DNA from 4 places in the Bradyrhizobium elkanii USDA 76 genome. Region 2 is predicted to be linked to each of the others. Evidence: predicted binding sites of a transcription regulator. Region 2 holds the regulator's gene; each other region holds the start of a gene.
The links. Region 2 encodes PhoB, which activates phosphate uptake and scavenging genes when phosphate is short. Its sites were predicted from a motif close to TGTCATNNANCTGTCAT; they were not measured.
Positions count from the first base shown of each region.

Region 1 (7,382 bases), 4.4 Mb from region 2:
ACCGAATTGCGGCAGCGTTACGCGGACGGTCTCGCCGCCTATCGCGACCGCCGCTGGGATGACGCCGAGCAAGCCTTCGCCGCGGCGCTGGCGGCGGCGCCCGGCGACGGCCCGTCGATCGCCATGAAGGCGCGCGTCGCAGCCTTCAGGCAAGATCCGCCGGCGGCCGATTGGGACGGCGCCTGGCATCTGGAGCGGAAGTAGCGGCGTCACGCTGATCCAGGCGCCGCCGCTACAGCTGGGCCTCGATCGCAGCCTTGTCGATCACCGACCAGACCTGCACGATCTTCCCGTCGCGGAATTCGTAGAACACGTTCTCGGCGAACGAGACGCGTCTGCCGTCGATAGCGAGGCCCAGAAATCGTCCCTTCGGCGAACAATCGAACGCCAGCCGGCTCGCGACATGGGACGCATCCGACACCAGCAGTTCGATGTTGAAGCGAAGGTCCGGGATGTCGCGAAAGTCCCCTTCCAGCATCTCGCGATAGCCGGATAATCCGAGCCGTCGGCCGTTGTGGCACACATCCTCGTCAACGAACCGACCGAGTTGCGGCCAGTCCTGGCGATTCAAACAGGCGATGTAGCTTCGGTAGATCTCGGAGAGCTCCGTCTTCATCATCGATCGTCCTTCTTGCCGGGGGTGCAAATGGACATTGAGCATTTGAGTGCGATTCTAACACCGATGTTAGTTTCGACTCCGATGTCCGGTGGCGCGAACAAAACACTCAGCCAGCGTGCGCGAGAGAGCGCAACGTCCCGAAGAGACAGTGCGATTGCCGCTTCGGCAAACAATTTCTCGGAACGCGCGGAATGTCTCTCGCGATCGGGAGTTAGTGCTTCAGGCCAATGACTGTCCTTGTCAAATCGGGAGGTGTCCATGATCAAGTCACCGATGATGCTTGCGGCATTTCTGACAGCGCCGATCATTCTGTTCCCACTGCAGACCGCCATCGCGGCTGGCGGAGGTGGCGGCGGAGGCGGCGGTGGCGACCCATACGGATCGAGCTACAGCACTCCCGCGCCGTCCTATCCCCAGCAGAAGGACAGAAAGACCACGCACAAGATCAAGAAACCCGTCAAGCAGTCCGGCTTCGAAGACCCGGCACTCCGCGACGGCTATCGCGCGGCCTATGCGACAATCTACGAACGCAACGACTACGACGCCGCGATCGATCAGTTGCACGCGCTCGGCCGCGACGATCATCCTGATGTCGCGAACCTGATCGGCTATTCCTATCGCAAGCTCGGCGACTACAAGCAATCGCAAGTCTGGTACGAACGTGCGCTCAAGGCCGATCCGAACCACGTCCTGACGTGGAACTACTACGGCCTGTGGCAGATCGAACAGGGAAACCGCGACCAGGCGCAGTATCATCTGCAGCGGATCGCCGAGATCTGTGGCACCGACTGCGATGAGTATCGGACGCTGGCGGCGGCACTGGAAAAGCCGACGGGTACGAACCTCGTCTACTGAGCGCGTCGCATAGCAGCCCGCGTGAGCGGAGCGGCATGCGGGGAAGGACCGGCCCCGGATGTCGCTGTCGCCCGTCCGGGCTACGCGTTTGAGCCGCGTTGTTGGCGTGTCCGTTTTTGCGGGAATTTCGCCGTTTTGGTCGACGTGACCGGCGAGTAGCTTGCGTGCCGGGCGACGCACGCGGATACGTTGAGATCGATCATCATGACCTGGCGGCTTCTCGCGTGGTGCGGCATCGCCGTCGCCGCGCTGGTTCCAATCATCGGCGGCATCTGGCTCTTCACCCTGCCCGCCGCATCGGCGTTCCGCGTTCCGCCGCCGATCGCGACGCAAGAGCACGACGCGATGCTCGCGGCGCTGAAGCCGCCGAAGCGGGCGCGACCGCTGATCGCGATCCTCGGCATCAACGACATGACCGAGACCACCGACTATCTGATGCCCTACGGCATCCTCAAGCGCGCCGATGTTGCCGATGTCGTCACGCTGGCGACGGGACCCGGTCCGGTCGCGCTGTTCCCGGTGCTGAAGGTCGAGCCTGATGCGACCATCGCCGCATTCGATGCCGCACATCCCGACGGCGCCGACTACGTCATCGTGCCGGCGATGAGCCGCGACGACGATCCCACAGTCATGCAATGGATCCGGCAGCAGGCGGAGAAAGGCGCTGTGATCGTCGCCGTCTGCGCCGGCGCCAAGGTGCTCGCCTCGACCGGCCTGCTCGACGGCAGGCGCGCCACCACGCACTGGTTCTACCTGAAGAACTGGCGCAGCAAACATCCCGCCATCCAATACGTTGCCGACCGCCGCATCGTGGTCGATCGCGGCCTCGCGACGACGACTGGGATTTCGGCGTCGATGCCGATGTCGCTGACGCTGATCGAGGCGATCGCCGGCCGCGCCAAGGCCGAGGCCGTCGCGCGCGAGATCGGCCTGCCCGGCTGGGACGCGCGGCATGACAGCAACGCCTTCAAGTTCACACGTCCTTTCGCGCTGACCGCGATCCAGAACACGCTGGCGTTCTGGAACCGGGAACAGCTAGGGCTCGCGCTTGCTCCCGGCGTCGACGAGGTCTCGCTTGCGCTGGTCGCCGACAGCTGGTCGCGCACCTATCGCTCGCATGCCGTGACCTTCGCTGCGACCGGCGACGTCGTGACGACCCGCAACGGCCTGCGCATCTATCCGCAGGTCGTGGCGTCGGCCTGGTCCGCAGATGGTCTGCTGCCCGCGGTCGGCACCGCGCCGCCCGCGCAGGCACTCGACCGGGCGCTTGCCAGGATCGAGACACGCTATGGCCGCGGCACGGCGGACTTCGTCGCCATGCAGCTCGAATATCCACGGGCTGACGCCGTGCAGTGAGGGATTGCGTCCCCACAATCTATTCGATCCTCGATCCACCCCCTTGTCATCTGCCTGTCATGAATTGTGCCGACACGTCAGCGCCGGACCAGTTCGGGGACACGCATGGACTATTTCAAACGCTTCAACTTCCTGTTCGCAGCACCGGTGTTCGAGGCCGACGACCTCGAGGGCATCCGCTTCAACCAGATCATCGCCGAGATCGAGCGCTCCGGCTTCGAGGTGGTTCGCGCCCGCAAGCTGGAGGATGCCGAGATCGCGGTGCAGACCGATGCCGCGATCGGCTGCATGGTGGTCGATTGGGGCAAGAAGGGGCTTGAGGGCAAGACCGCGGCACTGATCAACCTGATGCGCCGGCGCGGCCTCGACTTCCCAATCATCCTCCTGATCCGCCGCAAGCGGTTCGAGGACCTGCCGGTCGAGGTGCTCGACTTCATCGACGGCTACGTGTTCCTGTCCGAGGAAACTCCGCCCTTCATCGCCAAGAACCTGATCTCCAGGCTGAAGCAATATGCCGAGAATTTGAAGACGCCGTTCTTCGGCGCGCTGGTCGACTATGCCGAGGAAGGCAACCAGCTCTGGACATGCCCGGGCCATAACGGCGGCGTGTTCTACAGCCGCAGCCCGATCGGACGGGTGTTCGTCGAACATCTCGGCGAAGCGGTGTTTCGCGACGACCTCGACAATTCCGTGCTCGACCTCGGCGACCTCCTCACCCATGAGGGCCCGGCGCTGCGGGCGCAGAAGGAGGCGGCGAGGATCTTCGGCGCCGAGAAGACCTATTTCGTGCTCAACGGCACCTCGACCTCCAACAAGGTCGCGCTCGGCTCGCTGGTTACCGACGGCGACCTCGTGCTGTTCGACCGCAACAACCACAAGGCCGCGCATCACGGCGCGCTGCTGATCGGCGGCGGCATCCCGGTCTATGTGCCGACGGTGCGCAACGCCTGGGGCCTGATCGGCCCGATGCGCTGGGACCTGCTCGACGAGGGCACGCTGCGCGATCACATCCGCAAGCATCCGCTGGTGAGGGACGAGAACGCCTGGAAGAAGGAGCGTCCGTTCCGCGTCGCGGTGGTCGAGCAGTGCACCTATGACGGCACCATCCACTCGGCCGAGATGATCCTCAAGCGGATCGGCCATCTCTGCGACTATATCCTGTTCGACGAGGCCTGGGCCGGCTTCATGAAATTCCACCCGATCTATGCCGGCCGCTTCGCCATGGGACTGTCCGATCTCGGCCCCGAGGCGCCCGGCATCATCGCGACCCAATCGACCCACAAGCAGCTCGCGAGCTTCTCGCAGGCCTCGCAGATCCACATCCGCGACCGCCACATCAAGGGCCAGAAGCGCCGGGTCGAGCACCGCCGCTTCAACGAAAGCTTCATGCAGCACGCCTCGACCTCGCCGTTCTATCCGATCTTCGCCTCGCTCGATGTCGGCGCTCAGATGATGAAGGGCCGTTCCGGCGAAGTCTTGTGGGACGACACGATCCGGCTCGGCATCGAATTGCGCAAGAAGATCCGCGCCGTGAAGCGCGAGTTCGAGGAGAAGGAGACGCGGGCCGAGCGGCGCTGGTTCTTCGAGCCGTTCGTGCCGGATCGCGTCATGATCCCCGACGTCGCGCGCGAGAACGGCGTGCACAATGTCGCCTGGGAGACGATCTCGACCGACCAGCTCGCGACCAATCCGTCCTACTGGCAGCTCAGTCCCGGCGAAACCTGGCACGGCTTCCCCGAGCTGACCGCGGGCTTCGCCATGACCGACCCGAACAAGCTCACATTGCTGACGCCGGGCTTCGATCACGCCACCGGCGCCTATGCCGATCACGGCATCCCCGCGCCGGTGGTGGCGCAATATCTCCGCGAGAACCAGATCGTCGCCGAGAAGAACGACCTCAACTCCCTGCTGTTCCTGCTGACGCCCGGCGTCGAGGCCAGCAAGGCCGGCACGCTGGTGTCGGGGCTGGTCGCCTTCAAGAAGCTGCACGACGACAACGCGCTGATCGAGGACGTCATCCCCGAATTCTTCCGCCGCCGCCCGCAACGCTATAGCGGGGTGCGGCTGCGCGACCTCTGCGGCGACATGCACCGCTTCTTCCGCGACGGCGGCGTCAGCACGCTGCAGGCCAGGCAATTCCTGCCCGAGCACCTGCCCGAGATCGCGATGTCGCCGCGCCAGGCCGCACAATATCTCATCCGCAACGATGTCGACTATCTGCCGATCGACCAGATCTTCGGCCGCGTCGCCGCGACGCCGTTTGTGGTCTACCCACCCGGCATTGCCACCATCGTGCCCGGCGAGCGGCTGTCGGAACGCAGCAAGCCGATGATCGATTATCTGAAGATGTTCGAGGCGAGCTTCAATGCGTTCCCGGGCTTCGAGGTCGAAGTCCAGGGCATCTACAAGGAGATCGACGACTCCGGCCGCGTCCGCTTCTACACCTATGTCGTGTCCGAATAGGCGAACGGACGCAACACAATGGAGAATGATCACAAGATCACCGTCCGCCCGTCCCGCGACGGCGACGTCGACGCCATGCTGTCGATCTACCGCCACCACATCCGCCGCGGCGTCGAGGAGAGCGTCGACGACAGCGGCACGCCGGAGCCCGACGATCTGCGCGACCGCCGCAAGAATCTGCGCAACACCCGCCTGCCCCATCTCGTCGCGATCTGTGACGGCGAGGTGGTCGGCTACGCCTATGTCGTGCTGTTCCGCAAGCGTCCGGCCTACCGCTACACGGTGAAGCATTCGATCTATGTGCATCACCGCTTCACCGGCCAGCGCGTCGGCGGCCGGCTGCTGCAGGAGTTGATCGACACCTGCGCCGCCGCCGGCTTCCGCCAGATGATCGGCTACATCGACAGCGACAACGCCGCCTCGCTCGCGCTGCACGACCGCTTCGGCTTCGCCCGCGTCGGGCATTTGCCCGGTGTCGCCTATCGCTACGGCCGCTGGTCCGACACCGTGATGGTGCAGCGCTCCCTCGCCGCCGGCGCCACCGCCCCGCCGCCGCCCGCGCCGCTGTCGCGACGGTGACGGGGACGACACTTTCCATTCGTCGTCCTGGCGAAAGCCAGGACCCATAACCACAGGATTTGGTTGGTGAGAAAGGCTGTGGTCCCAGCGCGCGTACCAACGACCTTCGGTGGTTATGGGTCCCGGCCTACGCCGGGACGACGATGAGGATGCGTCGCAATTCAGGACGTCAAACAGCGCGGTGTCATCACCCGCGAAAGCGGGTGATCCAGTATTCCAGGGACGGCCGTGCTTGAACCGAGAGGCCCCGGCGTACTGGATCGCCCGGTCAAGCCGGGCGATGACAGCATAGTGGGGCGCAGGTTCGCGTTCGAATTGCGCACCGGTGAATGACGAACTAAGGCCGCCCTACTCCAGCGTAAAGCCGACCCGCAGCGCCACCTGGTAGTGCCGGATCTTGCCGTCCTCGATATGGCCCCGCGTCTGCACCACCTCGAACCACTTCATTTCCCGGATCGTCTTTGACGCGCGGCTGACGGCGTTCTCGATCGCCGCCTCGATGCTCTTGTCCGATGATCCGACCAGTTCCAGGATTTTGTAAACGTGATCCTTGTCGTGCGTGGCGGGCATGTCGACCTCCTCTGTGGCTGCGCGATCCGAACCGCTTGCGCTGCGGTCCGGACAGTCCATCGTCCGATGCGGGCCGGCCGTCGTCAAACCGGCGAATGCTGCGCGGCAACATGCCGGACGAATTGAATCAAACGTGTCGCGACGCCTTTGGTGCCAGCATGCATTTCGTGCCAGCTGCGCACCCGCCCTTGTCCGTGCCTTGACCTATGGTAGCATGGTTTCATCAAGTATTCGGGAGCGATACGATGTCCACTGCGTCCAGCTCACCCGCCACACCTCCTCACAGCCTCGGATCCGGGCTTTCCAACCTCCGCGCCAAGTGGGGCTGGATCGTCGCCCTCGGCGTGATCTACCTGATCGCCGGCGTGCTCGCCTTCGGCAGCGTCTTCTTCGCCACCGTCGTCAGCGTGCTGTTCGTCGGCGCCATGATGATCGTCGCCGGCGTCGCCGAGATCATCAACGCGTTTCAGTTCAAGACCTGGGGCAAGTTCCTGTTCTGGCTGCTGCTCGGCGCGCTCTATGTCGTCGCCGGCTTCGTCACCTTCGAGAACCCGCTGCTCGCGGCGGCGACGCTAACGCTGTTCCTCGGCGTAGCGCTCGTGGTCTCCGGCATCGTCCGCATCTTCCTCGCCTTCGGCATGAACTCGGAAGCGCCGTGGGGAATGGTTGCGATCTCCGGCCTGATCACGCTCGTGCTCGGCGCCATGATCCTGGCGCGCTGGCCGGTGTCGAGCCTCTACGTGCTCGGCATTTTCCTCAGCGTCGATCTGATCTGCGCCGGCGTGAGCTGGATCAGCATGGGCATGGCGCTGAAGCGCAGGGCGTGAGGCGCGATCGTCGCTTCAGGCAGGATCGCATGGCGGGTTAGCCAACGGGTCCGCGCGCAGGGCGGCCCGATGGCAGGCTCCGCGTAACCCGCCGCATGTATGCGTGCGGAGAG
Region 1 covers NZ_CP066356.1:3,924,430-3,931,811, reverse strand. The annotation lists gene JEY66_RS18965 (adenylate/guanylate cyclase domain-containing protein) at 1-204, shown strand, start outside; gene JEY66_RS18960 (ester cyclase) at 233-619, opposite strand; gene JEY66_RS18955 (tetratricopeptide repeat protein) at 878-1,474, shown strand; gene JEY66_RS18950 (DJ-1/PfpI family protein) at 1,679-2,830, shown strand; gene JEY66_RS18945 (Orn/Lys/Arg family decarboxylase) at 2,936-5,293, shown strand; gene JEY66_RS18940 (GNAT family N-acetyltransferase) at 5,312-5,872, shown strand; gene JEY66_RS18935 (dodecin) at 6,221-6,442, opposite strand; gene JEY66_RS18930 (HdeD family acid-resistance protein) at 6,688-7,269, shown strand.
Region 1: JEY66_RS18945 (Orn/Lys/Arg family decarboxylase) is a predicted target of PhoB. The motif match lies at 2,875-2,891, and genes of this name have one in related genera.

Region 2 (7,382 bases):
ATGCGTCAGTGAAGATCGCTTCGGGGCGTAGCGGTTTGCGTGGCTTTTGCATACTAAAGAGGGGATTGGCGTGGCAGACATGGCTGTTCAGAGCGATGTGATGGAAGCCGCGGGACCTTACGATCGCGCCAAGGCCCTCAGCGCCTTCAAGCTCGGTGACCTCACCTTCTATTGGATCACCCGCATCTCGGCGATTTCGGTTCTGTTGATCCTCGGCGGCATCATCCTGTCGCTGATCGTCGGCGCCTGGCCGGCGATGAAGGAATACGGCTTCGCCTTCCTCTGGACGCAGCGCTGGGCGCCCTCGGCCGATCCGCCGGTGCTCGGCGCGCTCGGCCCGATCTACGGCACGCTGATCACCTCGGTCATCGCGATGCTGATCGCCATTCCGGTCGGCATCGGCATCGCCGTGTTCCTCACCGAGCTCTGCCCGCAAGTGCTGCGCCGCCCGATCGGCATCGCGATCGAGCTGCTCGCCGGCATCCCCTCGATCATCTACGGCATGTGGGGCTTCTTCGTGCTTGGCCCGTTCCTGGCGAACACGTTCCAGCCTTTCATGATCCGGATCTTCGAGGGCGTCCCGGTGCTGGGCGCGGTGTTCGCAGGCCCGCCGTCCTATCTCAGCCTGTTCAACGCCGCGCTGATCCTTGCGATCATGGTGCTGCCCTTCATCACCGCGATCTCGGTCGACGTGTTCAAGACCGTGCCGCCGGTGCTGAAGGAGGCCGCCTACGGCATGGGCTGCACCACCTGGGAAGTCGTTCGCAGCGTCGTGATCCCCTACACCCGCGTCGGGGTGATCGGCGGCATCATGCTTGCGCTCGGCCGCGCCCTCGGCGAGACCATGGCAGTGACCTTCATCATCGGCAACTCGTTCCGGATCTCGTCGTCGATCTTCGCGCCGGGCACCACGATCTCGGCGGCGATCGCTAGCGAATTCGCCGAGAGCGACGGCCTGCACCAGTCCGGCCTGATCCTGCTCGGCCTGCTGTTGTTCGTGCTGACCTTCTTCGTGCTCGCCGGCGCGCGGCTGATGCTGATGCGGCTTGAAAAGAAGGCGGGGAAGTAACGCCATGAACCCGATCTACAAATCCCGCCGCCGCAGCGACATCGTCATCCGCGCACTCTGTGTCGGCGCGGCGCTGTTCGGCGTCACCTGGCTGGCGCTGATCCTGATCACGCTGCTTTATAACGGCCTTACCGGCCTCAGCGTGCAGCTGTTCACCCAGAACACGCCGCCGCCCGGCTCGACCGAAGGCGGCCTGCTCAACGCCATCGTCGGCTCGCTCATCATGACGGTGATCGGCGTCGGCATCGGCGCGCCGCTCGGCCTGTTCGCCGGCACCTACCTCGCCGAATACGGCAAGCACGACAAGCTGACCTCGGTGATCCGCTTCATCAACGACATCCTGCTCAGCGCGCCCTCGATCATCATCGGCCTGTTCATCTATGGCGCGGTGGTGGTGCCGATGCGCGGCTTCTCGGCGATCGCAGGCAGCCTCGCGCTCGCGGTGATCGTGATCCCGGTCGTGCTGCGCACCACCGAGGACATGCTGCTCCTGGTGCCCAATCCGCTGCGCGAGGCCGCCTCCGCGCTCGGCCTGCCGCGTTCGCTGGTGATCAAGCGGATCGCCTATCGTGCGGCGCGATCGGGTCTGATCACCGGCGTGCTGCTGGCGACCGCCCGCGTCGCCGGCGAGACCGCGCCGCTGCTGTTCACCGCGCTGTCGAACCAGTTCTTCAGCCTGGATCTGACCAAGACGATGGCCAACCTGCCGGTGACCATCAACAACTTCGTGCAGAGCCCCTACGCCTACTGGAAAGAGCTGGCGTGGAGCGGTGCGCTGCTCATCACATTCACCGTGCTCGCGTTGAATATCGGCGCGCGTATCCTTGGTGCCGAAAGGGCCGCAAAATGACCGAGCTTTCCGTCTCCACGACTGCCGCGGGCCACGTTCCCCAGGTTCCGCTGCCGGAAGCGCCGCCGAAAGTCACGGTGCGCAACCTCAACTTCTATTACGGCGAGCACCACGCGCTGAAGAACATCAACCTGACGCTCGGCACCAACCGCGTCACGGCGTTCATCGGCCCGTCCGGCTGCGGCAAGTCGACCCTGCTGCGCATCTTCAACCGGATGTACGACCTCTATCCGGGCCAGCGCGCGGTCGGCCAGCTGATGCTGGACCAGACCAACATTCTCGACCCCAAGCTCGACCTCAACTTGCTGCGCGCGCGGGTCGGTATGGTGTTCCAGAAGCCGACGCCGTTCCCGATGACGATCTACGAGAACATCGCCTTCGGCATCCGCCTCTACGAGAAGATCTCGAAGTCCGAGATGGACGACCGGGTCGAGAAGGCGCTGCGCGGCGGCGCGCTGTGGAACGAGGTCAAGGACAAGCTGAACGCCTCCGGCCTGTCGCTCTCCGGCGGCCAGCAGCAGCGCCTGTGCATCGCGCGCACCGTGGCGGTGCGCCCCGAGGTGATCCTGTTCGACGAGCCGTGCTCGGCGCTCGACCCGATCTCGACCGCCAAGGTCGAGGAGCTGATCCAGGAGCTCTCCGAGGACTACACGATCGCGATCGTCACCCACAACATGCAGCAGGCGGCGCGCGTCTCCGACAAGACCGCCTTCATGTATCTCGGTGAGCTGATCGAGTTCGACGACACCAACAAGATCTTCACCTCACCGAGCGATCGGCGCACCCAGGACTACATCACCGGCCGGTTCGGCTAGAGCATGATCCGGAAAAGTGGGAACCGGTTTTCCGATCGGATCATGCTAAAATTCAGGACACGAAACCATGATCCCCGGGATCATGGTTGAGGGAGACAAGCGATGGCTTCTGAACATACCGCCAAGGCATTCGACAGCGATCTGCAGGAGTTGACGCGCCTGGTCGCCGAGATGGGCGGCCTGGTCGAGCGGATGATTACCGAGTCGGTCGACGCGCTGATCCGTCGCGACGTCGCGCTCGGCAAGCGCGTGGTCGCCGCCGACATCGAGATCGACAATCTGCAGCGCAACATCGAAGAGCGCGCGGTGCTGACGATCGCGCGCCGCCAGCCGATGGCGATCGACCTGCGCGAGATCGTCAGCGCGATGCGTGTCGCGACCGACCTCGAGCGGATCGGCGACCTCGCCAAGAACATGGGCAAGCGCGTCGCGGCGCTGGAGAGCGATTTCCAGCCGCTGAAGCTGATCCGCGGCCTCGAGCACATGACCGACCTCGTGCTGTCGCAGGTCAAGTCGGTGCTCGACGCCTACGCCGCGCACGACCTGCCGGCGGCGATGAACGTCTGGAAGGGCGACGAGGAGGTCGATGCGATCTGCACCTCGCTGTTCCGCGAACTGCTCACCTACATGATGGAAGATCCGCGCAACATCTCGTTCTGCATCCATCTGATGTTCTGCGCCAAGAACATCGAGCGGATCGGCGATCACGCCACCAATATCGCCGAGACCGTGTTCTACATGATCGAGGGCCAGCAGATCACCGACAAGCGCCCGAAGGGGGACATGACCACTTTTGCCACCACGGTGCCGGGCAACTGAGGCATGATCGGCAAGTGCGGGACCGGCAAGAGCGAAACTGGATGATCCTCGCGACAAATCGTTTCCGCGGGGACTATGCTCAAGGAAGTAAGCGTTTCGGTTTGCGTCTGGGCAACGGATCACCACAGAGAAAGAACTTAAACCGATGAGCGCACGCATTCTGGTAGTCGAAGACGAGGAAGCGCTGACGACGCTGTTGCGCTACAACCTCGATGCGGAAGGCTACGATGTCGAGACGGTGGGGCGCGGCGACGATGCCGACACGAGGCTGAAGGAGCGCGTTCCCGACCTCGTGGTCCTCGACTGGATGCTGCCGGGCCTGTCCGGCATCGAGCTGTGCCGTCGCCTGCGGGCGCGGCCCGAGACCAAGCAGCTTCCGATCATCATGCTGACCGCGCGCGGCGAAGAAAGCGAGCGCGTGCGCGGACTTGCCACCGGCGCCGACGATTACATCGTCAAGCCGTTCTCGGTGCCGGAACTGCTGGCGCGGGTGAAGGGCCTGTTGCGCCGCGCGAGCCCGGAGCGGCTTGCGACCGTGCTGACCTATGGCGACATCGAGCTCGACCGCGAGAAGCGCCGCGTGGCGCGCTCCGGCCGCCCGATCGATCTCGGGCCGACCGAGTATCGCCTGCTCGAATTCTTCCTCGAGCATCCCGGCCGCGTGTTCAGCCGCGAGCAGCTGCTCGACAGCGTCTGGGGCCGCGACATCTACATCGATGAGCGCACCGTCGACGTGCATATCGGCCGCCTGCGCAAGCTGCTCAATCCCGGCCGCGAGCAGGATCCGATCCGCACCGTGCGCGGCGCCGGCTACGCGCTCGACGACCGCTTTGCCAAGGCCGAGCCGCAGCCGTAACGGGCGCGTGGCCATCGCAAGCCGCATCACCGGCGTCGTCCCGGCGAAAGCCGGGACCCATACGCCGCGGCCGGCGTAATCGGCACGTGGCCAGACGGCTTTCTAACAACACGCATTAGTGATTATGGGTCCTGGCTTTCGCCGGGACGACGCCGGTGATGTAATGGGCCACGAGCCACAAAAAAATCCCCGCTTTCGCGGGGATTTGTTTTTGAGTTCTTCCGTCTTTTCCCGAGTGCTCACTTGATCTGCGGTTTCGCCGACGGCCGGCGGCGATCGGCGGCGGGCTGGTAGGCGACGCGCGAGTGATGTGCGCAATAGGGCAAGCCGGCGAGCGCCTTGCCGCCGCAGAAGAAGAATTCCGGGCTCGAGGGATCGCCGACCGGCCAGTGACAGGTGGCCTCGTTGAGCTCGAGCAGCGACAGCCGCTGGCTCATCGGCACCACATTGTCGTAGGAGATCGGATCGGGCTCCATCTCGACCTCGAAGGCGTGCGCCAGCGCGGTGTTGCCGCGCGACACCGGCCGCGCTACCCGCATCATGTGCTGGGCGGGGCGGGCCTTGCGCTGCCGCGGCGCGGCCGTGGAGGGTGCCTTGGCGCGGCCGGAGAGGCCGAGCCGATGCACTTTGCCGATCACGGCGTTTCGCGTCACATTGCCAAGTTCCGCCGCGATCTGGCTGGCCGACAGGCCAGACTCCCAGAGCTTCTTCAGCTGCTCGACGCGATCGTCGGACCAGGTCAATACAGTCATCGCATTCTTCCCTTCGCGTAGCGCCGGCCAATCATTGGAGCGGCGCTGCGAGCCAATCTGGACAAATATCCCTGCGGCCAGAATCCCTTAGCCCTCGCCGGGCACGGTGTTGCGCCCGAACGTTTACGCGAGACACGAAGGCTACTTAGAGGGTCCAGTACCGCCGCACGAGATGTCGTACCCGACAGGCCAAACGCTACAATATGGCGTGACTCTGGCGCAAGAGTCCGCGGCCGTGCGTCCACATGTTCCCACACAGTTAAGCATCGCGATGAGGCTTTTCCACCGCACCGGAATGCTCCGGATTGCGCTCGTTTCGCATTGCAGGAAGGCCACTTCGTGGCGATTGACACTTACTGACCGCAGCATAGAATGCCCACCACGTGCCGCCCGCAAAGGCGGCCGTTTTGTTTTCCGAAGCTGGCCGTTGCTGCGCTGGCGTCAAGGCGCGCGGCAATTGTCGGCTTAAAAACCGTCAGTGAACGCCATGACCAACGCTGCCACGTCGCATCTGCTCCCCGTCTTCGCCAGGGTCGATCTCGGCTTCGAGCGCGGTGAGGGCGCCTGGCTGATCGCAACCAACGGCGACCGTTATCTCGATTTCACCTCGGGCGTCGCGGTCAACGCGCTCGGGCACGCGCATCCGCATCTGGTCAAGGCGCTGCAGGAACAGGCGACCAAGCTCTGGCACATGTCGAACCTGTTCAAGAGCCCGGACGGCGAGGCGCTTGCCGCGCGGCTGTGCGAGCAGAGCTTTGCCGACTTCGTGTTCTTCTGCAATTCCGGCGCCGAAGCGATGGAGGGCGTGATCAAGCTGGTCCGCCACTATCACTTCTCCAAGGGCCATGGCGAGCGCTACCGCATCATCACCTTCGAGGGCGCCTTCCACGGCCGCACGCTGGGCACGCTGGCGGCGACCGGCTCGACGAAATATCTCGAAGGCTTCGGCCCGCCGATGGACGGCTTCGACCAGGTGCCGCATGGCGACATCGAGGCGGTGAAGAAGGCGATCGGTCCACACACCGCCGGCATCCTGATCGAGCCGGTGCAGGGCGAGGGCGGCGTGCGCTCGGCGCCGCAGGCGTTCTTCAAGGCGCTGCGCGCGCTCTGCGACGAGCACGGCCTGCTGCTCGCCTTCGACGAGGTGCAGACCGGCATGGGGCGCACCGGCGAGCTGTTCGCCTACAAGCGCACGGGCGTCACGCCGGATGTGATGTCGCTGGCCAAGGCGCTCGGCGGCGGTTTCCCGATCGGCGCGGTGCTGGCGACCGCGCAGGCTGCGGCCGGCATGGCGCCCGGCTCGCACGGCTCGACCTTCGGCGGCAATCCGCTCGCGGTCGCCGCCGCCAATGCCGTGCTCGACGTCATGCTGAAACCCGGCTTCTTCGAACATGTGCAGAAGATGTCGCTCTTGCTCAAGCAGAAGCTCGCTTCCGTCGTCGACCGCTATCCCGGCGTGCTGTCGGAGGTGCGCGGCGAGGGGCTGTTGATCGGCGTCAAGGCGGTGGTGCCGTCGGGTGACCTGATCGCAGCACTGCGCAACGAGAAGCTGCTCACCGTCGGTGCCGGCGACAATGTGGTGCGGTTCCTGGCGCCGCTGATCGTGACCGAGGCCGAGATCGATACGTCGATCACCGCGCTCGAGCGCGCGTGCTCTGTACTGTCGGCGGCGCAGCCGAAGAAGGCGGCGGGATAATGAGCAAGCCGGTCCGTCACTTCCTCGATATCAACGAGCTGCCGCTCGGCGAGCTGCGCAACATGCTGTCCGCCGGCGCCGCCATGAAGGCGAAGCTGAAGGCGCACGAGAAGGGCAGGAAGCCGCTCGAAGGCAAGACGCTGGCGATGATCTTCGAGCGCCCGTCGACCCGCACAAGGGTGTCGTTCGACGTCGGCATGCGCCAGCTCGGCGGTGAATCCATCATGCTGACCGGTGCCGAGATGCAGCTCGGCCGCGGCGAGACCATCGCCGACACCGCACGCGTGCTGTCGCGCTATGTCGATGCGATCATGATCCGCATCCTCAACCATGACGCGCTGCTCGAGCTCGCTGCCCACGCCACCGTCCCCGTCATCAACGGCCTGACCCGGCGTTCGCATCCCTGCCAGGTGATGGCCGACCTCATGACCTATGAGGAAAATCGCGGCTCGATCGAAGGCAAGACCGTGGCCTGGACCGGCGACGACAACAACGTGCTGGCCTCCTGGGCGCATGCCGCCGAGC
Region 2 covers NZ_CP066356.1:8,278,928-8,286,309, reverse strand. The annotation lists gene pstC (phosphate ABC transporter permease subunit PstC) at 80-1,069, shown strand; gene pstA (phosphate ABC transporter permease PstA) at 1,074-1,919, shown strand; gene pstB (phosphate ABC transporter ATP-binding protein PstB) at 1,916-2,734, shown strand; gene phoU (phosphate signaling complex protein PhoU) at 2,837-3,553, shown strand; gene phoB (phosphate regulon transcriptional regulator PhoB) at 3,699-4,409, shown strand; gene JEY66_RS39250 (GcrA family cell cycle regulator) at 4,649-5,161, opposite strand; gene JEY66_RS39245 (aspartate aminotransferase family protein) at 5,649-6,857, shown strand; gene argF (ornithine carbamoyltransferase) at 6,857-7,382, shown strand, end outside.

Region 3 (7,382 bases), 2.5 Mb from region 2:
TTTTTTCGTACTCTCTCCCGCCGTCATTGCGAGCGAAGCGAAGCAATCCATTGTCACCGCACATGCGGACGGATGGATTGCGTCGTCGCTTCGCTGCTCGCAATGACGGTAATGGAGACCTTCCGACACCGCCGCGCCATGCGGCAGCCGTCGCGGCGCCATCGTCGTGCCGCAGGGAAACCTCAATCGAACCAGTCCCTTCCTCGCTGCGTCTCACCACGAGAAACGGCGCGCCGTCGAGCCCGGCGCGCCGTTCGTCTCGCGCGCCATGCGGCGTTTTTCCGGAGGGATGTCATGTGTAGGATTGCGAATTATCTTGTGACCACCAGCCTGGTGCTGGCGGGTACGCTGGTTGCCGGGCCGCTGCATGCGGCCAATCTCGATGCGGCCTCGCAGGTCGATGCCGTGACCGTCTATCCCGATGGCGCGAGCGTCACCCGCGTCATCACGCTGGATCTGCCTGCCGGCGACAACACGCTCATCGCCAGGGATTTCCCGATGGGGCTCGATCCGTCCTCGCTGCGGGTCGAGGGCGAGGGCGGAGCGAAGCTCACGATCGGCGCGATCGACACCAAGCTGCCGGGGCCGCTGCTGCCGCAAAATCTCTCCGAGATCGACAAGCGCATCGAGGCGCTTGACGATCAGCGCGCCGATTTGCAGGGACTGATCAGCGCGGCCGAGGCGCGGCGCAAATTTGCCGAGCGCTTTGCCGAGGCGTCGCCCGCGGGCCTCGGCGAAAAGGGCGAGGCGCGTCCGCTCAGCGAGTGGCGCGCGGCGTTCTCGGCGGTGGCCGACGAGGTCGCAACCGCCGACAGCGCGATCCGTGACGCCGAGCGCAAGATCCGCGTGATCGACCGCGATCTTGCGCAGCTCGCAGCCGATCGCACCAGCAAGCCGCCGAGCAGGGTCGAGGTGCGGATCGACGTCGCCTCGCAGGCGGCGACCAAGGCGACCTTGCGGGTCACCTATGCGGTTCCCAACGCGCGCTGGACGCCGCTCTATGACGCCCGGCTCGACACCGGCGCCAAAGACCGCAAGCCCGCGATCGAATTGGTGCGCCGCGCCGAGATCACCCAGTCGACCGGCGAGGACTGGTCGAACGTGGCGCTCGTCGTCTCCACCGTGCGGGTCGCGCGCGGCGGCAATGCGCCCGATCTCCGCTCGCTGATCGTGCAATATCCGCAACCGCCGCGGCCGCTGGCGAAGCTTTCCGGAGAGGCCAGCATGCGCTCGCGTGAGGCGCTGGCACCCGCGCCGGCCGCCGATGCGGTTCAGCAATTCCGCTTTGGTGGGGGACGCATGGACGAACTGGAAGCCACCGCCGAGGTCGGTGCCTTCCAGGCCACCTTCAGGATTCCCGGCCGCGTCAGCGTTGCCGCCAATGAGGGCGCAAAGAGCCTGCGCATCTCGACGGCGACGATCACACCCGATCTCGCGGTTCGCGCCGTTCCGGTGATCGATCCGACCGCGTTCCTGGAAGCGAGCTTCGTGCAGGCCGACGACGCGCCGCTGCTGCCGGGGCAAATCTCGATCTACCGCGACGGCATCTTTGTCGGCCGCAGCCGGATGGCCACCGCCGCCAAGGACGAGACAGTGCGGCTCGGTTTCGGCGCCGACGACAAGGTCAAGATCGAACGCACGGTGGTGAAGCGCAACGAGGGCTCCGCGGGCCTGATCGTGACCACGGCGAAGACCGATGAGCGCGCCTTCAAGACTGCGGTACGCAACGGCCACGACTTCCCGATCAAGGTCGCGATCCAGGATCAGCTCCCGGTCAGCGAGAACGACGATATCGTGGTCGAGATGCTGCCGTCGTCGACGCCGGCGACGACGACCAATCTGCGCGACAAGCGCGGCGTGCTGGAATGGGCGTTCGAGGCCAAGGCCGGCGAAGTCCGTGACGTCAATTTCGCCTGGCGGATGCGCTGGCCCAAGGACAAGGGCGTCGTGATGGTGCCGGCGGGCTAGAGCCCGTGCCGGGCTCCAGCGTTGTTGCTTGACGCGTTTTCTTCACGCGAACCGGAACCCACTTCGCTTGAAACGCTATGAGGACCTGCGTCATCTGCCGATGACATCTCTCCCGATCTCGGGCATCACTTTGCCAAAGGCAACAAAGCCTGAGATCGGGAGGATCCATGAGCTACCAGCACATCATCGTCGATGATCCGCGTCCGCGCGTCCGCCGCATCACGCTGAACCGCCCCGAGAAGCGCAACGCGCTGAACAACCGCCTGCGCGGTGAGATCTTCGAGGTGCTGGAGCAGGCCGACCGCGATCCCGGGATTTCGATCTCGATCCTGCGCGGCGCCGGACCCTGTTTCTCGGCGGGCTACGATCTCTCCGCCGACAACCGCGTCGACCAGCCCTATCATTCGGCATCCGGCCCCGGCCAGTGGTCGCGCCATGTCGTCGAGGGCTGGTTCTCGATCTGGGATCTCGCAAAGCCCGTGATCGCGCAGGTGCACGGCTACTGCCTCGCCGGCGGCACCGAGCTCGCGACCGCCTGCGACGTGGTCTACGTCGCCGACGACGCCCAGATCGGCTATCCGCCGGTGCGGCTGATGAGCCCGCCCGACATGCAGTATCACCCGTGGCTGGTCGGCATGCGCCGCGCCATGGAATTGATGCTGACGGGCGACGCGATGTCCGGCCGCGAGGCCGCCGATTGGGGCTATGCGACCCGGTCGTTTCCGCTCGCCGAACTGGAGGCGAAGACGCTGGATTTCGCCGAGCGCGCGGCCAAGGTGCCGATCGAGCTGCAGCAGCTCAACAAGCGCAGCGTCCACCGCGCGATGGAAATCATGGGCGCCCGCGCCGCGATCCGCGCCGGCACCGAGATCCAGGCGCTGGCCTTCACGACCGAGGCCAGCAAGGCCTACATGGCGGGCTTCCGCCGCGACGGCGGCAGTGTGAAGGCCCAGCTCGACCAGCGCGACACGACGTTCGGGGATTACCGGACGAAGAAGGAGTGAGGATCACGCAAGCCGCGTGCTGAGCTGCCGTCACCCTGAGGCGGCCGCAAAGCGGCCGTCTCGAAGGGCGGCGGCCCGGCTGTCTCCGTGCGGCTGCATCGTGGGCCGTGCATCCTTCGAGGCTCGCCCAGCGGCGCAATTGCGCCGCAAGGCTCGCACCTACAGCGACAAAGGCGAAGCCTTTGCTTGTCCCTTGAGCTCGGGCGCCTCTGCAATACTGGGTCGCCCGGTGGAGCCGGGCGACGACACGGTGGTTTGCGGCGAACGCCGTCTCACTTCGCCTTCAGGAAGTCGCCGACCTCGAGCAGCACGAACTCGTCGTCATCGGCCTTGTTCGGGTCGCGGCTCGAGGAGAACGGCAGGTTGTTGTCGTTGCCGACGATGATGTGGGTCTCGTCGACCCGGTCGACATTCTCGATCGTGAAGAACGGGAAGGTGTAGACGCCGTCGTTGAGCGGCTTGCGCGCCTTCTTGTTGGGATCGCGGATCTTCATCAGGTCGATATGGGCGATCTTGCGCACCGGCTTGCCGACATTGGCGTCGGACAGCTCGATCTTGTAGACGCGCTTGAACTTGGCGAGGTCGGGAAAGCAGTTCTCGCCGCGCTGGCCTTGCGGGCAGGCCTTGTCGGCGGTGCCTTCGCCATTGTCGCGTTCGATGACGAGGCCCTGGGCCGGATCGATCATGTTGAAGTCGCCGATCGCATTGCCGTTCTGCTCGAACACGTACTGCCAGTAGCGTCCGGTGAACTTCTCCGCCGCGACGTCGAATTCCAGGATGCGCGAGGCTTCCTTGCCGTCGACCTTCTCCCAATCCTTCTTGTCGGCATCCCACAGCGGGCCTTCGAGCAGGCCGTAGAGGAACTTGCCGTCCTTGGAGGAAGCAAAGCCTTCATAGCCCTTGGAGCGGCGCAGGTTGACGTTGGTATAGGAGGCGCCGGGCGCGCCGGGTGACTGCACCGCCCAATGATCCGGCGAACGCACCGGCTTGCCGTCGGCGACGGTCTCGAACACGGCGAGGATCTTGCCGGTCTTGTCGGCCTTGAGGATGTAGGGCCCGAACTCGTCGCCGATCCAGAAAATGTCGTTGATGATCTGGAAGCCCTCGGTGTCGAAATCGGCACCGGTCAAATAGCGCTTGGCGGTGTCCTCGTGCACGATGCGGAACGGCACCTTCCTGTCGGGATCGTGCAGGAACACGGTCTCCTGACGCTCGATCTTGCCGTTCGCCCAGTCGATCTTGTGCCGGTTCAGGTACAGCATCGAGTCGGCCGAGTTGTAGCGCGAGCCCATGCCGTTGTCGGTGATCACCCAGAACGAGCCGTCGGGCATCACCTTGATGCCGGAATGGCCCTGCAGCGGCTGACCCTTGAACGGCAGCGACACGCCGGTCGGCCGCTCATAGGACTTGCCCATTACGGTGCCGATCGCGTCGACGCGCTTGCCGGTGGTGTATTTTCCCGAAGTCTTCAGATCGTTCGGGGTGTCGGCGGGGGCGTCGATGAAGCTCTCCGCCGGCATCACGGCATGTCCTGCCAGTGTCGCCGGGAATTCGCCCTCGCTCTGCGCGAACGCCGATGTGGCGAGCAGGATCGAGGCGACGGAGCAGAGCAGGGACAGGCGCATGGTTGATCTCCCAAAGGATAAACGATGCGGTGTTCTCCGAGCCGCCTGTTACAACCGGCTGACAGTTTTGTGAACCGCGGATGTTGCGGCGGGATAAGGCTTGCGGCGTTACGTCGCCTCTCTCCGTCATGCCCGGCCTTGTGCCGGGCATCCACGTCTTTGTTGCAGTTAGAGAGGTAAGACGTGGATGGCCGGGACGAGCCCGGCCATGACGAATAACGGGACCATCGTGAGGCGGTTAGATCGGCCGCATCGTTTGCGGCAGCAGGAACGGCACGCCGTCTCCGGTGTAGGCGATCGCGGCGTCGATCTCGAAGATCTCGCGCAGCGTCTCGGCTTTCATCGCCGCCGCGGGGTCGCCGTCGACGGCCAGCCGGCCGCGGTGCAGCAACAGGACCCGGTCGGCGAACCGCATCGCGAGGTTGAGGTCGTGCAGGATCGCGATCACCGCGGTGCCGCGCGCGGCGCGCCGTCGCGCCGTTTCGACCAGGTCGATCTGGTGCCGCAGATCGAGGCTCGAGGTCGGCTCGTCCAGCAGCAACAGTCCGGGTCCATGCAGCGCTTCGCCGCAGGCGAGCTGCACCAGCACGCGGGCGAAATGCGCCCGCTGCTGCTCGCCGCCCGACAGCGTCGGCAATTGCCTGAAACGGAAACGCGCGAGCCCGACCTCGTCGAGCGCCGCCTCGACCAGCGCCCGCGCCACGGCACGCGGGCTCTCGCCGGCGCCCATGCTGACGATTTCCTCGACGGTGAACGGGAAGGTGACGTTGACGTGCTGCGACAGCATCGCGCGGTGCTGCGCCAGCGCGCGTGGTCCGTAGGTTTGCAGGTCGCGCTGCCTCAGCCTGATCGTCCCGCGCGACGGAGACAGGTCGCCCGACAGCATCCGCAGCAGGGTCGATTTGCCGGCGCCATTGGGGCCGACGATCGCGACCATCTCGCCGGCACCGATCTGCAGCGACACCGCATCGACCAGCGTCGTGCCGCCGACCGTCATGGTTACCGACTGCGCTTCGAGCAGGGCCGTCACAGCGACACCAGGGAGCGCTGCCGCAGCAGCATGGCGAGGAAGAACGGCGCGCCGATCGCCGCCGTCAGGATGCCGATCGGCATCTCCGCGGGCGCCACGATGGTGCGCGCCACGGTGTCGGCGCCGACCAGGAGGATGGCACCGAGCAGTGCGGACGCCGGCAGCAGCAGCCGATGCGCGGGCCCGATCACCAGCCGCAACAGATGCGGCACCACGATGCCGACGAAGCCGACCACGCCGCAGACCGAAACCGCGACCCCGGTCATCGCCGACACCAGCACGATCGAGATCCGCTTCAGCCGTTCGACGTCGACGCCGCTGTGAAACGCCTCGGCTTCGCCGAGTACCAGCACGTCGAGCCCGCGCGCGATCGAGAGGCAGGCAGTCAGCGCCACCGCCAGCACCGGCGCCAGCGCCGTGAGCTTGCTCCAGGTCGCGCCGCTGAGCGAGCCAAGCAGCCAGAAGGTGATGTCGCGCAGCTGGCGGTCGTCGGCGACGAACACCAGAAGGCCGATGCCGGCATTGGCGATCGCGGCGATCGCGAGCCCGGCCAGCAGGAAGATCGCGATCGATGTCCGGCCGCCGCGGCTGGCGATGCCGTAAAGCACGATGGTCGTGATCAGCGAGCCGGCAAAGGCCGCGATCGGCAGCAGCTGGTGCTGCAGGAAGCGCAGGCTTTCGCCGAGATGGCTGTCGGTGAACACGATCGCAGCTGCCGCGGCGAACGCGCCGCCGGAGGAGACGCCGACCAGTGCGGGGTCGGCGAGGGGATTGCGGAACAGGCCCTGCATGATCGCGCCTGATACGGCAAGCAGTCCGCCGACCATCGCCGCCGCTGCGATCCGCGGGATGCGGATCGACCACACCACGAGCTGGTCGCGTGCGAGCTGCGGGTTGGCGACACTATCAGCCAAAAGCCCAAGCGCTGCCGGAAGCCGCGCCATGGGAATGCCGGCGGCCCCGACCGTCAGGGCGACCAGCGCGGTCGCTGCGAGCGCCGCAAGCAGGCAGAGCAGGGTGAGTGTCGCCGCCGGCCGCAGCGACATGCCGGCGCGCCGTTGTTTCGCACGTCCGCGGCGATCGGCGAGCACGCTCATTGCCGGCAATTCGCCGTCGGCGCTGCCGCCTTGAAGCTGTCGGCCTCCGGCGCCAGCGCCGGATAGAGCTTGACCGAGAGGTCGCGTGCCGCGGCCGCGGTGCGCGGTCCGAAGCCCAGCAGATAAAGGCCTTCCATCGAGATGAAGGCCTTGTTGGCCGCGACCGGCGTCAGCGCGAAGGCCGGATGCGCGAACACGGCATCCGACGTCAGCGAGTCCTTGCCGCGATCGATCGACAGCACGACATCCGGTTTCGCCGCCACGATGGCCTCGTCATTGACCGGCTTGTAGCCGTCGTAACCGTCGATGGCGTTGACGCCGCCGGCAAGCCGGATGATCTCGTCCGCGGCGGTCTTGTGGCCCGCGGCCATCGCCCGGCCATTCAACAGCGACATCACGAACATCACGCGCGCCGGCTTGGTCACCCTGGCGCGCAGCGCGCGCAGTTGCGCGAGATCACTCTCCACCGCCGTGGTCAGGCAGGCAGCGCGCGGATCGGCGCCCATGGCGTGGCCCACCAACCTGATCTTCTCGACCAGCCCGGCCTCCGAGAACGTCTCCGGCACCAGCACCAGCGGCACCTTCGCCGCCTCGAGCACGTCCATGGTCTCCTTCGGCCCGGAGCCCTGCACTGCGAGCACCAGCGACGGGTGCAGGC
Region 3 covers NZ_CP066356.1:1,675,035-1,682,416, forward strand. The annotation lists gene JEY66_RS08030 (mucoidy inhibitor MuiA family protein) at 295-1,968, shown strand; gene JEY66_RS08035 (enoyl-CoA hydratase-related protein) at 2,136-2,972, shown strand; gene JEY66_RS08040 (esterase-like activity of phytase family protein) at 3,245-4,597, opposite strand; gene JEY66_RS08045 (heme ABC transporter ATP-binding protein) at 4,836-5,627, opposite strand; gene JEY66_RS08050 (FecCD family ABC transporter permease) at 5,624-6,724, opposite strand; gene JEY66_RS08055 (heme/hemin ABC transporter substrate-binding protein) at 6,721-7,382, opposite strand, start outside.
Region 3: JEY66_RS08040 (esterase-like activity of phytase family protein) is a predicted target of PhoB. The motif match lies at 4,645-4,661, and genes of this name have one in related genera.

Region 4 (7,382 bases), 1.5 Mb from region 2:
TCGTGGTGCCCTGGAATTGCACCAGTTCGTCGGCGGGAATGCCGATCGCCGATCCGTACGGGTAGACGTGGCAGTGCAGATCGACCAGGCCCGGCATCACGAGCTTGCCCGAGGCGTCGATGGACCTGGTGGCGCGAGCAGCCGGGATCTCGTCTTCGATCGCCTCGATGATGCCCCAGCGGATGCCGACGTCGCGCTTGCCGCGCAGCGACTGGCTGGGATCGATGACGTCGCCGTTCTTGATCACGAGGTCGAACTTGTCGTCCGGCCCCATCGCCGCAGTGGCCGGCCCGGCGATGGCTGCGGCAGCGGCCGATCCCGTCACTTTGAAAAAATCCCGGCGTGAAAATTCGCTCACGGCAACGTCCCCCCGAACATTGATTTTTATGACGCGATGATGCGTCGGACGCCGAGGTTAGGCAAGGCCGCCGAGAGGGGGCGGCGGCGCTCGCTGTCGGTTGTGCAGCCGACTCTCGGCGAGTGCCGAGACGGCTGTTATTGCTGAACAAGCGTTCAGAAAACTCCTCTGGTTCCTGCGGAACGTTTCAATGTTCGCACGGTTTTCTCTTCACTTATTTGAGGAGGATGAGATGAAAAAGATTGGCTTTGTTCTTGCGGCGGTTGGTGCGCTTGCGGTGGCCGTTCCGTCGATCGCGAGCGCCGAGACGGTCGTGATCGGACATGGCGGTCATCATCACTGGGACCGCGGCTGGGGCGCACGCGCTGAAATGCGCCATGACCGTGGCTGGCATCGCGGTTGGCATCATGGCTGGCATCACGGCCATGACCGGACGGTGATCATCAAACGTCATCACTACTAAAGACCGACACAACGGAAAATGGCTCCTCACGGAGCCATTTTCTTTTCTGCTTCCTCAGGGCCAGCAGCCTCAATCCCACGCCGGCGCAAACCCCGGATTGACGCAGCGCATGTCCTTGCGCAGAGCCGCAATCGCCTTGCGGTCTTCGTCGTCGAGCCTGACCTTCAGTGCGTCGAGATTGGCCTTTTGGCTTTCGGCGCGCGAGGCTTTCGGAATAGCCGCCACGCCATCCTGATCGAGCAGCCATTTCAGCGCCACCTGTGCTGCGGTCGCATCATGCTTGCTGCCGATTTTCGCCAGCGTCTCGTCGGTGGCGAAGCGGCCCTGGGCGAGCGGACAATAGGCCACCAGCGGGATCGACTTCCCGGCGAGATATTTGCGCACCGGCGTCTGGTCCAGCATCGCGTGATATTCGATCTGGTTGCAGGCGATCGGTGCCTTGATGTCCTCGACCACGGCCTTGAGCAACGCGGTGGTGAAATTGGCGACGCCGATCGCGCGGGTGCGGCCTTCCTCCTTCAGCTTCATCAGCGTCTCGAAGACGGCGGGCAGCTTCATACTCCGCGACGGCCAGTGCACCAGATAGAGATCGACGTGATCGAGCCGCAGCTTCTTCAGGCTGGCGTCGAACGCTGTTCGGATCGCATCCGGCGCCAGGTTCTCGTGCCAGACCTTGGTGGTCACGTGCAGGTCCTTGCGCGCGACATTCGAGGCAGCGATCGCCGCCCCGATCGCCTCTTCATTGCCGTACATCTCGGCGGTGTCGATATGCCGATAGCCGAGCCCAAGCGCGCTCTCGACCGCCGCGCGGCAGGTATCGCCCTGCATGCGGAAGGTGCCGAGCCCGAGCTGCGGCAGGCTGATGCCCTGTGTCTGCAGATTTTCCATGGATAGCTCCTGACGCGTGGGACGCCGATGCCATCGACGACGTCACGCCAGCAAATCGTTTCGTGGGAATGAAATTGGCAGGACTGCGACATGCAGTCTGCCCGCAAACCCGCCCTTCGGGCAAGACGCCGGCAATCAAGATGTCGCGACGGGATCAGAGACGGCGCTAGATGTGCTGCGCCATGATCTGGCCGGGCCGCGCGTCCGGCCGCGGCTCGATATCGACCGACCAGAGATCGTGGTTGTCGACGTCCTTCAGCGTCACGGTCATCACGCCGGTCTTGCCGTCGATGTCGACGCGGCCGAAGAATTGCAGCCCGAAGCACGGCGCGAGATTGTCGCCCTGCTCGACCGAGCAGCCCTTCTGGTACATCGCCTTCGGGCCGAAGGTGTTGTCGAGCTCGCCCGGCGACCAGGTGCCGGCATGCAGCGGACCGGAGACGAACTCCCAGAACGGCTCGAACTCCTGGAACACCGCGCGGTTCGGATCATAATGATGCGCGGCGGTGTAGTGCATGTCGGCGGTGAGCCACACCGTATTGCGGACCCCGGCGCGCTTCATGAAGGACAACAGATCGGCGATCTCGTGCTCGCGCCGCGCGGGCGGGCCGTCGCCGAGCGCGACCGCATCCAGGCTGACGAGGCCGATCGGTAGGTCCGCCGCGATCACCTTCCACACAGCATCCGACGCCAACAGCTCCCGCTTCAGCCAGGCAAGCTGGCTCTTGCCGAGGATGCAGGCCTGCTCCGGATCGCCCTGCTTGTTCCAGCTGGAATCGCGATAGGAACGCATGTCGATGATGAAGACGTCGAGCAGCAGCCCGTAGGGAATCTTGCGGTAGACGCGGCCATCGCGCTCCGGCATCAGCCGCATCGGCATGAATTCGTGGAAGGCACGCCGCGCCCGCGCCACCAGGCGCGAGCTGCCGTCCGCGTCGTAACCGGTCGCATCGGCGGTGCCGAGCGGCGACCAGTCGTCGGCCACCTCGTGGTCGTCCCATTGCGCGAACATCGGCACCTCGGCGTGGAAGGCGCGGAAATTCTCGTCGAGCCAGTTGTATCTGTAGTTGCCGCGAAACTGGTCGAGGCTCTGCGCGACGGCGGATTTCTCCTCGGTGACGATGTTGCGCCAGACCTCACCGTTGGGGAGTTTCTGCTCCGACGGCACCGTGCAATCGGCATAGATGTGATCGCCGGAATGGATGAAGAAGTCCGGGCGCTCGTCCAGCATGGTGCGATAGCTGCGCAAGCCGCCGCGCGCGGGGTCGATGCCCCAGCCCTGCCCGACGACGTCGCCCGACCAGATGAACGAGACCGGACGCCGGTCGGCCGGCGCGGTGCTGAAATGGCCGACCTGGCTTTCGCCCGTTGTGCCGTCACGGTCCTCGAAGCTGACGCGATAGAACAGGTCCTGGCCCGGCGGCAGGCCGTCGAGCAGCAGCTTGGCGGTAAAGTCGCGTTCAGGCAGCGCGTCTGCGGACGCGGCGCGCAGGATGGTGGCGAAGCTTTCGACCGCCGCGCATTCGATGCGCATCCGCGCCGCGCGATCGGTGCGGGCCCAGATGACAGCGGAATCGCTTGCGACGTCGCCGGACTGGATGCCCGCGATCGCGGGCCGATCCGCGGCGCGGCTCAGATATGGTCTTGCCAGCGCGCCGAATCCCGCCAGCGCGGCGGTCGACGCCGAGCGCACCAGAAGCTGACGCCGGGTGAGGCCTCGCCGCCTCGCGGAGTTCGCTGTCGGCATCGAATAACCTTCGTCGAATCGCAACGAAGGTTTTGCCTGCGCTCCTTGACTCCAGCCTTACGGTTTCTTGACTCTCTGCCGACGGTTTTGCGACGGCGGGATGACTCGGGGGAGATGGAGATCGGAAGGGTATCGTTAGGCGTGGAGCGCTCAACGCCAAGCCCGTCATCCCGAGGAGGCCGCGAAGCGGCCGTCTCGCAGGATGCACGGCCCCGCCTGCGGCCGATTCATCCTTCGAGGCTCGCTCCGCTCGCACCTCAGGATGACGGGTTAAGGATTGACGCGCGAGTGAGAAAGCAGACGCGCGGCGGACGCTCTCACCGATGCCAGTTGCAGATGCCGCCGGTGCGGCACGGCCAGGTCTGGATCCGTGTGTCGCGGGCCTCCGCATCGAGCGGGTTCGAGTGGCGGCGCGCGAGCTTGGCGCGGGCGGGAATTTGCGCGGCCGCGCGCTTCCGCTCGTGCGGCGCGGTTACCCTGGTGGTCCGCACGGCTTTCTTTGGCGCGACTTTCGTCTCCTCGACCTGCGGCTCGACATTCGCATGCTGATCGGGACCGTGGTCGGCCTTCGCCTCGACCGGAACCGGCTCGAACTGCGCCGGCGGGCCAAGCCGCTTCGGTGACAGCACCGCCTTGGAGAGATCGAGGCTGAAGAACTCGCTGGGGCCGTATTCGTCGGCAAACGCCACGCCACCCCAAGTCAGGCACGCGGCGCAAACGATTGCAACAAAAGCGTTTTTCAGGACCATCAAACGGCCTCCTGAAATCACTCGAACAGAACACCCATCATCTAGGAGCCCCGGCCGCGCGAATCCAGCCGCTGGTTGCGGGCAGGGTTACCGGTCAACCAAGGCAGCTGTGGAAAGTTCCCCCGGTTGCCTACTCGGCCGCCTGCGCCAGCGGCTGGCCGATCGCGCGCTCCAGCCGCGCACATTCGGTGCGGTAGCGGGCGACGTTGCCCTCCTTGATGTGGCCATAGCCGCGCACGAGGTCCGCGGCCTTGGCCAGCGCCACGAGGCGCGGCAAGTCGAGCGGCTTCCTGCCGTCGAGGTGACGCAGGATCATCGCCGAATACTCGACCGGCAATGCGCGCTCCATCTTGCGCTCCGCGGTGTAGCCGAAGACGTCGAAGGCGGTGCCGCGCAGGCCCTTCAGCTTCGCGAGCACGCCGAACGCGGTGAAAATCCACGGACCGAATTCACGCTTCTGCAGCCGCCCGGTGACGGGATCGCGCTGCGCCAGCAGCGGCGGCGCCAGCAAGACCTTCAGACCGGAGTTGCCCTCGAACTGCTCCCTCAAGGCCTTGCCGAACTCGCCGTCGGAATAGAGTCGCGCGACCTCGTATTCGTCCTTGTAGGCCATCAGCTTGAACAGGCCCTTGGCGAAGGCTTCGGTCAGGTCCTGCGAGCCGGGCGCCGCCGCTGTCTCGGCGGTGCGGACGCGCGCGACGTCGTCGAGATAACGCTTGGCGTAGGCCGCGTCCTGATAGTCGGTGAGGAATTTGGCGCGGAAGGCGATCGCCTCATCGAGTGTCTTCTTGGCCGGCGCAGCACCGGCGCTCTTGAAGCGCGCGGCGCTGATCACGCGCTGCAGATCGTGCGCGGCGAGCCGGCCCCACGAGAACGCGGTCTTGTTCATCTCGATGGCGGCGCCGTTGAGCTCGATCGCCTTCAGGATCGCTTCCAGCGACAGCGGGATCGCGCCGCGCTGGAAGGCAAAGCCGAGCATGAAGGCGTTGGTGGCGATGCTGTCGCCCATCAGCGCGGTGGCAAGCCCCGTCGCATCGAGGATGTCGAGATCATCAGGTCTTACCGCGCCGTTCAGCGCATCGCGCATCGAGCTGGCTTCAAAGTCGATATCGGGATCGATCACGAAGCTCGCGGTCGGCAAGAGATCGGCGTTGACGACGGCGCGGGTGACGCCGCGCTCGGCGCGGCTCAACGCCGGCACGCTGGTGGCGACGACGAGGTCGCAGCCGAGGATCAGATTGGCATTGCCCGGCGCGATGCGCACCGTGGTCAGCATGTCGGAGGCAGGCGCGAGCCGGACATGGCTCATGACCGCGCCGTTCTTCTGCGACAGGCCGGTGAAGTCGAGCGTCGAGCAGGCGAGACCCTCGACATGCGCGGCCATGCCGAGCAGGGCGCCGATGGTGATGACGCCGGTGCCGCCGATGCCGGTGATCAGGATGTTGTAGGGGTTCGTCAGCGCGCTCACAGGCGGCGTCGGCAAATCGGCGAACAACGCCTTGGGATCGGCGGCGGTGCGGTCGGCCTTGCGCAGCTTGGGATCCTGCACCATCACGAAGCTCGGGCAGAAGCCCTCGATGCAGGAGAAATCCTTGTTGCAATTCGACTGGTCGATGCGGCGCTTGCGGCCGAGCTCGGTCTCGAGCGGCTGCACCGAGACGCAGTTCGACGCCACCGAGCAGTCGCCGCAACCCTCGCAGACGCGCTCGTTGATGAAGACGCGCTTGGCCGGATCGGGGAACAGCCCGCGCTTGCGGCGGCGGCGCTTCTCGGCGGCGCAGGTCTGGTCGTAGATCAGGACGGTGAGGCCCTCGATCTCGCGCAGGGTGCGCTGCACGGCGTCGAGCTCGCGGCGATGATGAATGGTCGCGCCGGGCGGGAAATAATTGGCGGGATATTTGTCGGGATCGTCGGAGACGATCGCAAGCTTCCTGGTGCCTTCGGCGGCGACCTGATGCGCGATCTGCGACACCGTAAAGCCGCCCTCGGCCGGCTGCCCGCCGGTCATCGCCACGGCATCGTTGTAGAGGATCTTGTAGGTGATGTTGACGCCGGCCGCGGCCGCCGCGCGCAGCGCCAGCAAGCCGGAATGGGTGTAGGTGCCGTCCCCGAGATTCTGGAACACGTGCTGTTCGCTGGTGAACGGCGCCTGCCCGATCCAGCTCACGCCCTCCGCACCCATATGCGAGATGGTCTGGGTGTTGCGGTTCGGTACCGACAGCGCCATGCCGTGGCAGCCGATGCCGGCCATGGCGCGGCTGCCCTCGGGGATTTTGGTCGACGAGTTGTGCGGGCAGCCCGAGCAGAAATACGGCGTGCGTTGCAGCTTCGCGGTGCCCACGCCCTCGGCCGGGCGATCGAACGCCTCGAGTTTTGCCAAACGCTGCTCCAGCAGCGGGCTGCGGTGACCGAGCCGGCGCAGCCGCGCCACCACGGCGGCGGCGACCATGGTCGGCGTCAGCTCGCCCTCGCTCGGCAGCAGCGGCGCGCCGCTCTCGTCGCGCTTGCCGACCACCGACGGACGCTTCGCGGCGTCCATGTTGTAGAGGATGCGGACCAGCTGGTCCTCGATGAAGCCGCGCTTCTCCTCGACGACAAGCACATCCTGCAGGCCCTCGGCGAAGGCGCGCGCGCCGCGCGCTTCGAGCGGCCAGGTCAGCGCCACCTTGTAGATGCGCAGGCCGAGCGCCTGCGCATCGGCATCGGTGATGCCGAGATCAGCGAGCGCCTGGCGCAAATCGAGATAGGCCTTGCCGGTCGCCATGATGCCGAGCCGCGCCGGCTTGGAATCCAGCACGATGCGGTCGAAGCGGTTGACGCGGGCGAAGGCCGCGACGGCCTCCATCTTGGGCCCGTGCAGCCGGCGCTCCGCCTCCAGCGGCGGATCCGGCCAGCGGATCGAGAGCCCGCCCAGTGGCATCTCGAAATCGTCGGGCATGATGATCTTGATGCGATCGGGATCGCTGACGATCGAGGCCGAGCTTTCCACCGTCTCCGAGATCGCCTTGAAGCCGACCCAGCAGCCGGAATAGCGCGACAGCGCGAAGCCGAGGATGCCGAGGTCGAGATAGTCCTGCAGCGTCGCCGGATTGACCACCGGCATCAGCGCCGAGGCAAATACCTGCTCGCTCTGATGCGCCAGGGTGGAGGATTGGCAGCCATGGTCGTCACCGGCCA
Region 4 covers NZ_CP066356.1:6,793,908-6,801,289, forward strand. The annotation lists gene JEY66_RS32595 (amidohydrolase family protein) at 1-358, opposite strand, end outside; gene JEY66_RS32600 (hypothetical protein) at 549-821, shown strand; gene JEY66_RS32605 (aldo/keto reductase) at 891-1,709, opposite strand; gene JEY66_RS32610 (alkaline phosphatase D family protein) at 1,876-3,456, opposite strand; gene JEY66_RS32615 (hypothetical protein) at 3,774-4,205, opposite strand; gene JEY66_RS32620 (indolepyruvate ferredoxin oxidoreductase family protein) at 4,336-7,382, opposite strand, start outside.
Region 4: JEY66_RS32610 (alkaline phosphatase D family protein) is a predicted target of PhoB. The motif match lies at 3,546-3,562, and genes of this name have one in related genera.